Regions from separate parts of the Simplicispira sp. GW247-4R2A genome, predicted to be linked through region 1. Evidence: predicted binding sites of a transcription regulator. Region 1 holds the regulator's gene; the other holds the start of a gene.
What was found. The regulator NrdR, encoded in region 1, represses ribonucleotide reductase genes. The targets are predictions, from matches to a motif close to CACNANATNTNGTG.
Positions count from the first base shown of each region.

Region 1 (4,183 bases):
AACAGCAGGCGCGTATTGGGGCGGATGGCGGCGCGCCAGGCGTCCACATCGCCGGCCGGTACAAAGCTCGTTTCGATCCCGAAGCGGCGCAAGGTGTAATGCAAAAGATTCTGGGAGCCGCCATACAGCGCGCTGCTGGCAACGATGTGCGAGCCCGCGCCCATCAAAGTGGCAATGGCCAGATGCAGGGCTGCTTGCCCGCTGGCGGTGGCCAGAGCCCCCACGCCGCCTTCCAGGGCCGCCATGCGCTGCTCCAGTACGGCCGTGGTGGGATTGCTGATGCGCGAGTACACGTGGCCGCCGCGTTCCATGTTGAACAGCGAAGCCGCGTGGTCGCTGGAGTCAAAAACGAAAGACGTGGTGAGGTGAATGGGAACAGCGCGTGCGCCGGTGGCAGGGTCGGGTATGGCGCCTGCGTGCAGGGCCAGGGTGTCGAAGCCAGGGTCGGCGTAACCGGGCATGAAGGGTCTCCAATGCAATCGTGGATGGGCGTGTGCGGCATTGTGGGCTATATTTATGAGGCCGCGCAGCAACACAGAGCTTGCTGCACACAGCGAGGAACCCCCATGAAAGTCAGCGACATCTTGCGTGTGAAGGGCAATACGCTCTACACCGCCCACCCTGCCGAACCACTTGCGGACGCCGTGCGCGTGATGTCGGAGCGGGACATCGGTTCGCTGGTGGTCATGGAGCATGGCGACTTGGTGGGCATGCTCACCTTCCGCGAAGTCATCCAGGCGCTGGTGCGCAATGGCGGCGCAGTGGGCACGATGCTGGTGCGTACGGCCATGGACGACCACCCGCTGACCTGTACCAATGCGACCGATATGGACGAAGTGCGCCGCATGATGCTCGAACGCCACGCGCGCTACATGCCGGTCATGGACAACCGCATGCTGATGGGAGTCATCAGCTTCTACGACGTTGCCAAGGCCGTGGTGGACAGCCAGAATTTCGAAAACAAAATGCTCAAGGCCTATATCCGCGATTGGCCCGAGGGCGAGGACAGCGATACGCCCGGTGCCGCCGCCGGGAAGTAAGCCACTTGTGCGGTGCTCGCCCGTGTCGCTGCCCTGATAATGGCGGCCCATGAGCGGCAACACATTCGGCACCCTTTTCGCAGTCACCAACTTTGGTGAATCCCACGGCCCGGCCATTGGCTGCGTGATCGACGGCTGCCCGCCTGGCATGCCTTTGTGCGAGGCCGACATCCAGGCCGACCTGGACCGGCGCCGCCCCGGCACCAGTCGCCACGTCACACAGCGCGCCGAGCCCGATGCGGTGGAAATCCTCTCGGGGGTCTACGAAGGCCTGACCACCGGCACGCCGATTGCCCTGTTGATTCGCAACACCGACCAGCGCAGCAAGGATTATGGCGATATCGCCCAGCGCTTTCGCCCCGGACATGCCGACTACACCTATTGGCACAAGTACGGCGTACGCGACCCGCGCGGTGGCGGGCGTTCCTCAGCACGGCTGACGGCGCCCACCGTGGCGGCCGGCGCCGTGGCGCGAAAGTGGCTGGCTGCGCAGTTCGGCACCCAGGTGCGCGCCTGCATGAGCCAACTGGGCGAGCTCGACATTGGCTTTGAGTCCTGGGAGCACGTGGCGCAGAACCCGTTTTTTGCACCGGTGGCCGACGTGCAGCGTTTGGAGGCCTATATGGACGCGCTGCGCAAGGCGGGCGACTCCTGCGGTGCGCGCATCCGCGTGCAGGCCACCGGCGTTCCCATTGGGCTGGGCGAACCGATTTACGACAAGCTCGATGCCGACATTGCCTGGGCCATGATGGGATTGAATGCCGTCAAGGGCGTGGAAATCGGCGCCGGTTTTGCCAGCGCCGCGCAGCGGGGCACCGTGCATGGCGATTCGCTCTCACCCGAGGGCTTTCGCAGCAACCATGCGGGCGGGGTATTGGGCGGCATCAGCACGGGGCAGGACATCGAGGTGCAGATCGCTATCAAGCCAACCAGTTCCATCCTCAGTCCGCGCGAGTCGATTGACACAGCCGGGCAGTCGGTCCAGGTCAGCACCCGCGGCCGCCACGACCCCTGTGTGGGCATACGGGCGGCGCCCATTGCCGAGGCACTGCTGGCGCTGGTGCTGATGGACCATGCCCTGCGCCACCGCGCGCAGTGCGGCGACGTGCACCAAAGCGTGGCGCCGATTGCAGCCGAAGCCCCTTGAATTCGCTATAGAAAGAATAGCTTCTGGCGCTTACTGGATAAGCGCTAGAGGCCAAAAAACCTTAAAATTTTCGCGCTCTTGAGCGCGGGGCAAGCGCTGGCTCAGCGCCGCACCTCGTCCACCAGGTGCTTGAACTCGTCGATGTCCTCGAAGCTGCGGTACACGCTGGCGTAGCGGATGTAGGCCACCTGATCGAGCTTCTTGAGTTCGCGCATGACCAGTTCGCCAATGCGGCTGGACGCGATCTCGCGCTGCCCCAGGCTGAGGAGCTGTTCCTCGATGCGTTCTATGGCCGCGTCCACCTGCGTCGTGCTTACCGGGCGCTTGCGCAGCGCAATGGCAAACGAGCCGAGCAGCTTGGCATGGGCGTACTCAGTGCGTCGCCCGTCTTTCTTGACGACGACAGGAAAGCTGACTTCAGGCTTCTCGTAGGTCGTGAAGCGCTTGCCACAGGCCAGGCAGCGGCGCCGGCGGCGGATGAAGTCGCCGTCTTCCGCGACCCGCGTCTCGGCCACCTGGGTGTCGAGATGGCCGCAGAAGGGGCACTTCATGATCGCCGCTTTACCCGCGGTAGACGGGGAACTGGGCCGTCAGCGCGTTCACCTTGGCACGCACGGCAGCCACATGGGCCTCATCGCGCGGCTTGTCGAGCACGTCGGCAATCAGGTTGGCGGTCAGGCGGGCTTCCTCGTCCTTGAAACCGCGCGTGGTCATGGCAGGCGTGCCCAGGCGGATGCCGCTGGTCACCATGGGCTTTTCCGGATCGTTCGGGATGGCGTTCTTGTTGATCGTCATGTGGGCCGATCCCAATACTGCTTCGGCATCCTTTCCGGTAATGCCCTTGGCACGCAGGTCGACCAGCATCAAGTGGCTCTGCGTGCCACCGCTGACGATGCGCAGCCCGCGCTGCGTCAAGGTTTCGGCCATGATGCGTGCGTTGACGAGCACCTGCTCCTGGTACTGCTTGAATTCGGGTTGCAGCGCTTCCTTGAAGGCTACCGCCTTGGCCGCAATCACGTGCATCAGCGGGCCGCCCTGCAGGCCGGGGAAGATGGCGCTGTTGATCGCCTTCTCATGCTGCGCCTTCATCAGAATGACGCCGCCGCGCGGACCGCGCAGGCTTTTGTGGGTGGTGCTGGTGACGATATCCGCGTGCGGCACGGGGTTGGGATAGACACCAGCGGCAATCAGGCCGGCGTAGTGCGCCATGTCCACCATGAAAATGGCGCCGACGTCTTTGGCCACCTTGGCGAAGCGCGCGAAGTCGATGTGCAGGCTGTACGCCGAAGCACCCGCGATGATGAGCTTGGGCTTGGTCTCGTGCGCCTTGCGTTCCATGGCGTCGTAGTCGATGACCTCGTTGGCGTCGAGCCCGTAGGACACCACGTTGAACCACTTGCCCGACATGTTGAGTGCCATGCCGTGCGTCAAATGCCCGCCTTCGGCCAGGCTCATGCCCATGATGGTGTCGCCCGGCTTCAAGAAGGCAAGAAACACCGCTTCGTTGGCCGACGCGCCGCAGTGGGGCTGCACGTTGGCCGCTTCGGCACCAAAAATCTCTTTGATGCGGGCAATGGCCAGCTGCTCGGCGATGTCGACGTACTCGCAGCCACCGTAATAGCGCTTGCCGGGATAGCCCTCGGCGTATTTGTTGGTCAGCTGCGTGCCCTGGGCCCACATGACAGCGGGCGAGGCGTAGTTCTCGCTCGCGATCAGTTCGATGTGCTCTTCCTGGCGCCGGTTTTCGGCCTGAATGGCAGCGAACAGCTCAGGGTCGGTTTGCTCTACGAGAATATTGCGTTGGTACATGGCAGTCCTGTGAACTTGTGTCCCTTGAATCAAGGGCTGCCCAGGCGAACGGCGGAACGCAGCGGACGGGGGCCCGTGCGGCACGCTTCCCGGTGGTTCACAAGGACAGCGCCTTGCTGGTTTCCACGTCAGCGACGGCCCTTGGGGCCGCGCCTATCGCCAGTCGCGTACCCCGCGAGTTTACCTG
Region 1 is NZ_JBWKZM010000018.1:51,576-55,758, reverse strand. Features, by position in the region: gene AC07ZH_RS13145 (O-acetylhomoserine aminocarboxypropyltransferase) at 1-461, opposite strand, end outside; gene AC07ZH_RS13140 (CBS domain-containing protein) at 567-1,040, shown strand; gene aroC (chorismate synthase) at 1,090-2,187, shown strand; gene nrdR (transcriptional regulator NrdR) at 2,289-2,738, opposite strand; gene glyA (serine hydroxymethyltransferase) at 2,749-3,996, opposite strand; ZMP/ZTP riboswitch at 4,028-4,173, opposite strand.

Region 2 (4,183 bases), on a different contig from region 1:
CTGCGCGGGTCACGCGTCGGCGTCGGCGGGGCCACCACGCGGGCGCGCTCCAGCTCGCGCGCGGCCACTGGACGCGCACTGCCGCGCACATGCTGGCCCTGGGAAAACGCGGCTGCGGTCACCGCCGTCACGGCAGCCGGCAGGTGCTGGTAGCGGTAGCCGTTGTTGGCATTCGCGGTGTTGCGCGGCGTGTATTGGCCCCCAAACGGGTTCACGCGGCCCAGATAGGCCCTGCTGGCCCGGTAGCTCGGGCGCCAGGCCTCGCCGGGCGCCAGCGGAAACCAGGCCACGCCGGGCTGCGTGGCGCCGCCCACCGTGATGGCGAAGTTCACACCCCCAGCGCTGCCGCCGACAAAGCCCACCAGCGCGGGCGCGTAAACCGGGTGGGCGGCGCTGGCACCGGGCACCCAGCACCAGCGCGCGCCACGCTGGGCCCAGCGGCCGTAGTGGAATGGGGCAAAACCCCAGGGTTCGTCGTCGATCCAGGTCCAGCCCCAGGGCGCAATCGAGGCCCAGTGGCCGACGCGGTACGGCGCCCAATCCTGCACCGTCACGTGCGGCACCCAGACGGTGCCATACACCGGGTCGCTCTCCCAGTCGCCGTAGTTGTCCAGTTGCTGGTAGCCGATCACGTCGCGCGAGACATGGCGCGCCGCCAGCGACTGGTCTTCCGCCCGGTCGCGCGCCTCTGCCCAGCGGTCAAACGGGTCGAACGCTGGCGCGGTCTGCCCGGCGGCCTGCACCAGGTCCGCGCCCGCGAAGCTGATCTGCTGGCGCGCGCCCAGGCTGGCCGAGGCGCCGTTGCTGCCGTACACCACGGCGCTGCCCGATCGAACCGTCACGCGCGTGGTGCCGTCGCTCGGGTCCACGTCCAGCCGGTAGTCGCCCGGCTGTGAGGCGGTGAACGCCAGGTTGGGGGTATCGACCTCAAAGCGCTGGCCTGGCGGCAGGCTGCGCAGGCGCACGATCAGGCTGCCCTGGGTGAGCGCGAGCTGCACGGTCTGGTCGTCCAGCACGGAGAAAGCCAGGCTGGTCTGCCCATCCAGCCGCAGCGCAGTCGAGCCGATGTGCAGCTCAGAGCGCGCGCCCGTGTCGTTCCAGAGCCGGTCGCCCTGCGTCAACGGCCGGTTCAGCACCGCGCCGGCCCACTGGTCGAACCCGGCGGGTGCAAAGCTCACCGGCCCGTCAAAGGCGTTGAGCTGTGCCACGCGCCCCGGCGGGTCGCCAGCGGCTCCCTGCGCGAAGGCGCCCGTGCCGCACAGGGCAGCCAGCAGCATGAACAACAGCAGCGCCAGCCGCCCACGGTTTGGAAAAAAAGCCTTGGCATGCACGTTGTGACCCCCGCAGCCTGTGGTGGGGCAGCTGCGCTCTTTACCCCACTTCGTAGAACGCGCCAGCGCCGAGAAAGACAACCGGCACGGCCCCCAAACCGTCACCGGATGCAACGCGGTGCGCCGCGCCCAGGCCGCGCAAGCCGCTCCGCTGTTTGTGTTGAATCAAACTACAAATAGTGTTTTAACTATATCTTCAACACCATAGGTAGTGTTTTCTGCCGCAGACCTTTGGAGAATTGCATGGTATCCACCCTTGCCACCCTGCCGCGTGAAGTGCTCAAGCGCAGCGGCCACCGCGCCGCCTTTGATGCGGAAAAGATCCGCTCTGCCTTGCTGCGCGCAGGCGCCGCCACGGGCGAATTTTCGGCCGACGAAGCCGCCCTGCTGGCCGCGCAGGTGGGCAAGGTGCTGATCCACCGCTTCCATGGCGAGGCGCCCGGCATCGAGCAGATCCAGGACGTGGTCGAGCAGACCCTGATCGCCGCCAACCACCTGGCCACGGCCCGCGCCTACATCGCCTACCGCGACCGCCACGCCACGCTGCGCGCCGACCACCAGACGCTGGTGAACGTGGAAAGCTCGATCAACGAATACCTCACCCGCGCCGACTGGCGCGTGAACGCCAACGCCAACCAGGGCTATTCGCTCGGCGGGCTCATCCTCAACGTGGCCGGCAAGGTCACGGCCAATTACTGGCTGTCGCACGTCTACACGCCAGAAATTGGCGAGGCGCACCGCAATGGCGACATCCACATCCACGACCTCGACATGCTCAGCGGCTACTGCGCCGGCTGGTCACTACGCACCCTGCTCAACGAAGGCCTGAACGGCGTGCCGGGCAAGGTCGAGGCCGGCCCGCCCAAGCACATGAGTTCCGCCGTAGGGCAGATCGTCAACTTCCTGGGCACGCTGCAGAACGAATGGGCCGGTGCCCAGGCGTTCTCGTCGTTCGACACCTACATGGCGCCCTATGTGCGCGTCGATGCCATGGATTACGCCGCCGTGCGCCAGTGCATCCAGGAGCTGGTCTACAACCTCAACGTGCCGTCGCGCTGGGGTACGCAAACGCCGTTTACCAACCTCACCTTCGACTGGATTTGCCCCGACGACCTGCGCGAGCAGGTGCCGGTGATTGCGGGCAAGGAGATGCCGTTCAGCTACGGCGACCTGCAGGCCGAGATGGACCTCATCAACCGCGCCTATATCGACGTGATGACCACGGGCGACGCCAAGGGCCGCGTGTTCACCTTCCCCATCCCCACCTACAACATCACCAAAGACTTCCCGTGGGAGAGCGAGAACGCGCAATTGCTGTTCGAGATGACCGCCAAGTACGGCCTGCCGTACTTCCAGAACTTCATCAACTCCGAGCTGGAGCCGAACATGGTGCGCTCCATGTGCTGCCGCCTGCAGCTTGATTTGCGCGAACTGCTCAAACGCGGCAACGGCCTGTTTGGCAGCGCCGAGCAGACCGGGAGCCTGGGCGTGGTGACCATCAACTGCGCGCGCCTGGGCTATTTGCACGCAGGCAACGAACCCGCGCTGCTGGCCGCGCTCGATCGCCTGCTCGAATTGGGCAAGCAAAGCCTGGAGACCAAGCGCAAACTCATCCAGCGGCTCATGGACCAGGGCCTGTTCCCCTACACCAAGCGCTACCTGGGCACGCTGCGCAACCACTTCAGCACGCTGGGCGTGAACGGCATCAACGAAATGGTGCGCAACTTCACCGGCGACGCGCACGACATCACCAGCCCCCAGGGCCACCAGTTTGCCGTGCGCCTGCTGGACCACGTGCGCGCGCGCATCGTGCAGTTTCAGGAAGAAACCGGCCACCTCTACAACCTGGAGGCCACCCCCGCCGAAGGCACCACCTACCGCTTTGCCAAAGAAGACAAAAAGCGCTGGCCCGCCATCGCCCAGGCAGGCACCGCCAGCCAGCCGTACTACACCAACTCCTCGCAACTGCCCGTGGGCTGGACGGACGACCCCTTCGAGGCCCTGGCCCGCCAGGAAGAACTGCAAACCAAATACACCGGCGGCACCGTGCTGCACCTGTACATGGGCGAGCGCGTCTCCAGCGGCGCCGCCTGCCGCGAGCTGGTGCGCCGCGCACTCACGCGCTTTCGCCTGCCCTACATCACCATCACGCCCACCTTCTCCATCTGCCCTACGCACGGCTACCTGGAGGGCGAGCACAAGTTCTGCCCCCGCTGCGACGAAGAACGCCTGCAAGCCAAGCGCGAGCGCCTGGCAGCCTGAGGGCTTAAAACTTCAAGCAAAAACGGCACTTGGCGCTTGATGGATAAGCGCAAGTAGCTATCAATTCAATAGCATTTTCAACCACCGCAAGGAGATCGCCATGCACCCCACCACCACCCAACACACCACCCTGGCCGCCGCCAACGTGCAGCTCACCGACGCCGAACGCCAGCCCTGCGAAGTCTGGACCCGCGTCATGGGCTACCACCGCCCTGTGGCCAGCTTCAACATCGGCAAACAAGGTGAGCACAACGAGCGCCAGTTTTTTGCCGAAGCCCCCTGTGGCCGTTGACCTGCAAAGCCGCTCCCCGCGCCGGCCTGTGCCGGTGCCCGTGGTGACCGCGCACGCCGCGCACGCCGCGCACGCCGATGCCGCGTTGCTGCGCATCGGCGGCATCACGCCGCTCACCACCATCGACTTCCCCGGCCGCCTTGCCGCCGTGCTCTACGGCAAGGGCTGCCCCTGGCGTTGCGGCTACTGCCACAACCCCGAACTGCTCGACGCCACCACCCCCGCCACCGTGCCCTGGCCCGAGGTGCTGGCCTTCTTGCGCAGCCGCCAGGGCCTGCTCGACGGCGTCGTCTTCTCC
Region 2 is NZ_JBWKZM010000047.1:804-4,986, forward strand. Features, by position in the region: gene AC07ZH_RS20320 (DUF6600 domain-containing protein) at 1-1,277, opposite strand, end outside; gene AC07ZH_RS20325 (ribonucleoside triphosphate reductase) at 1,575-3,593, shown strand; gene nrdD (anaerobic ribonucleoside-triphosphate reductase) at 3,694-3,885, shown strand; gene AC07ZH_RS20335 (anaerobic ribonucleoside-triphosphate reductase activating protein) at 3,974-4,183, shown strand, end outside.
Region 2: a site for NrdR is predicted at 1,532-1,545, ahead of AC07ZH_RS20325 (ribonucleoside triphosphate reductase). Genes of this name have one in related genera too.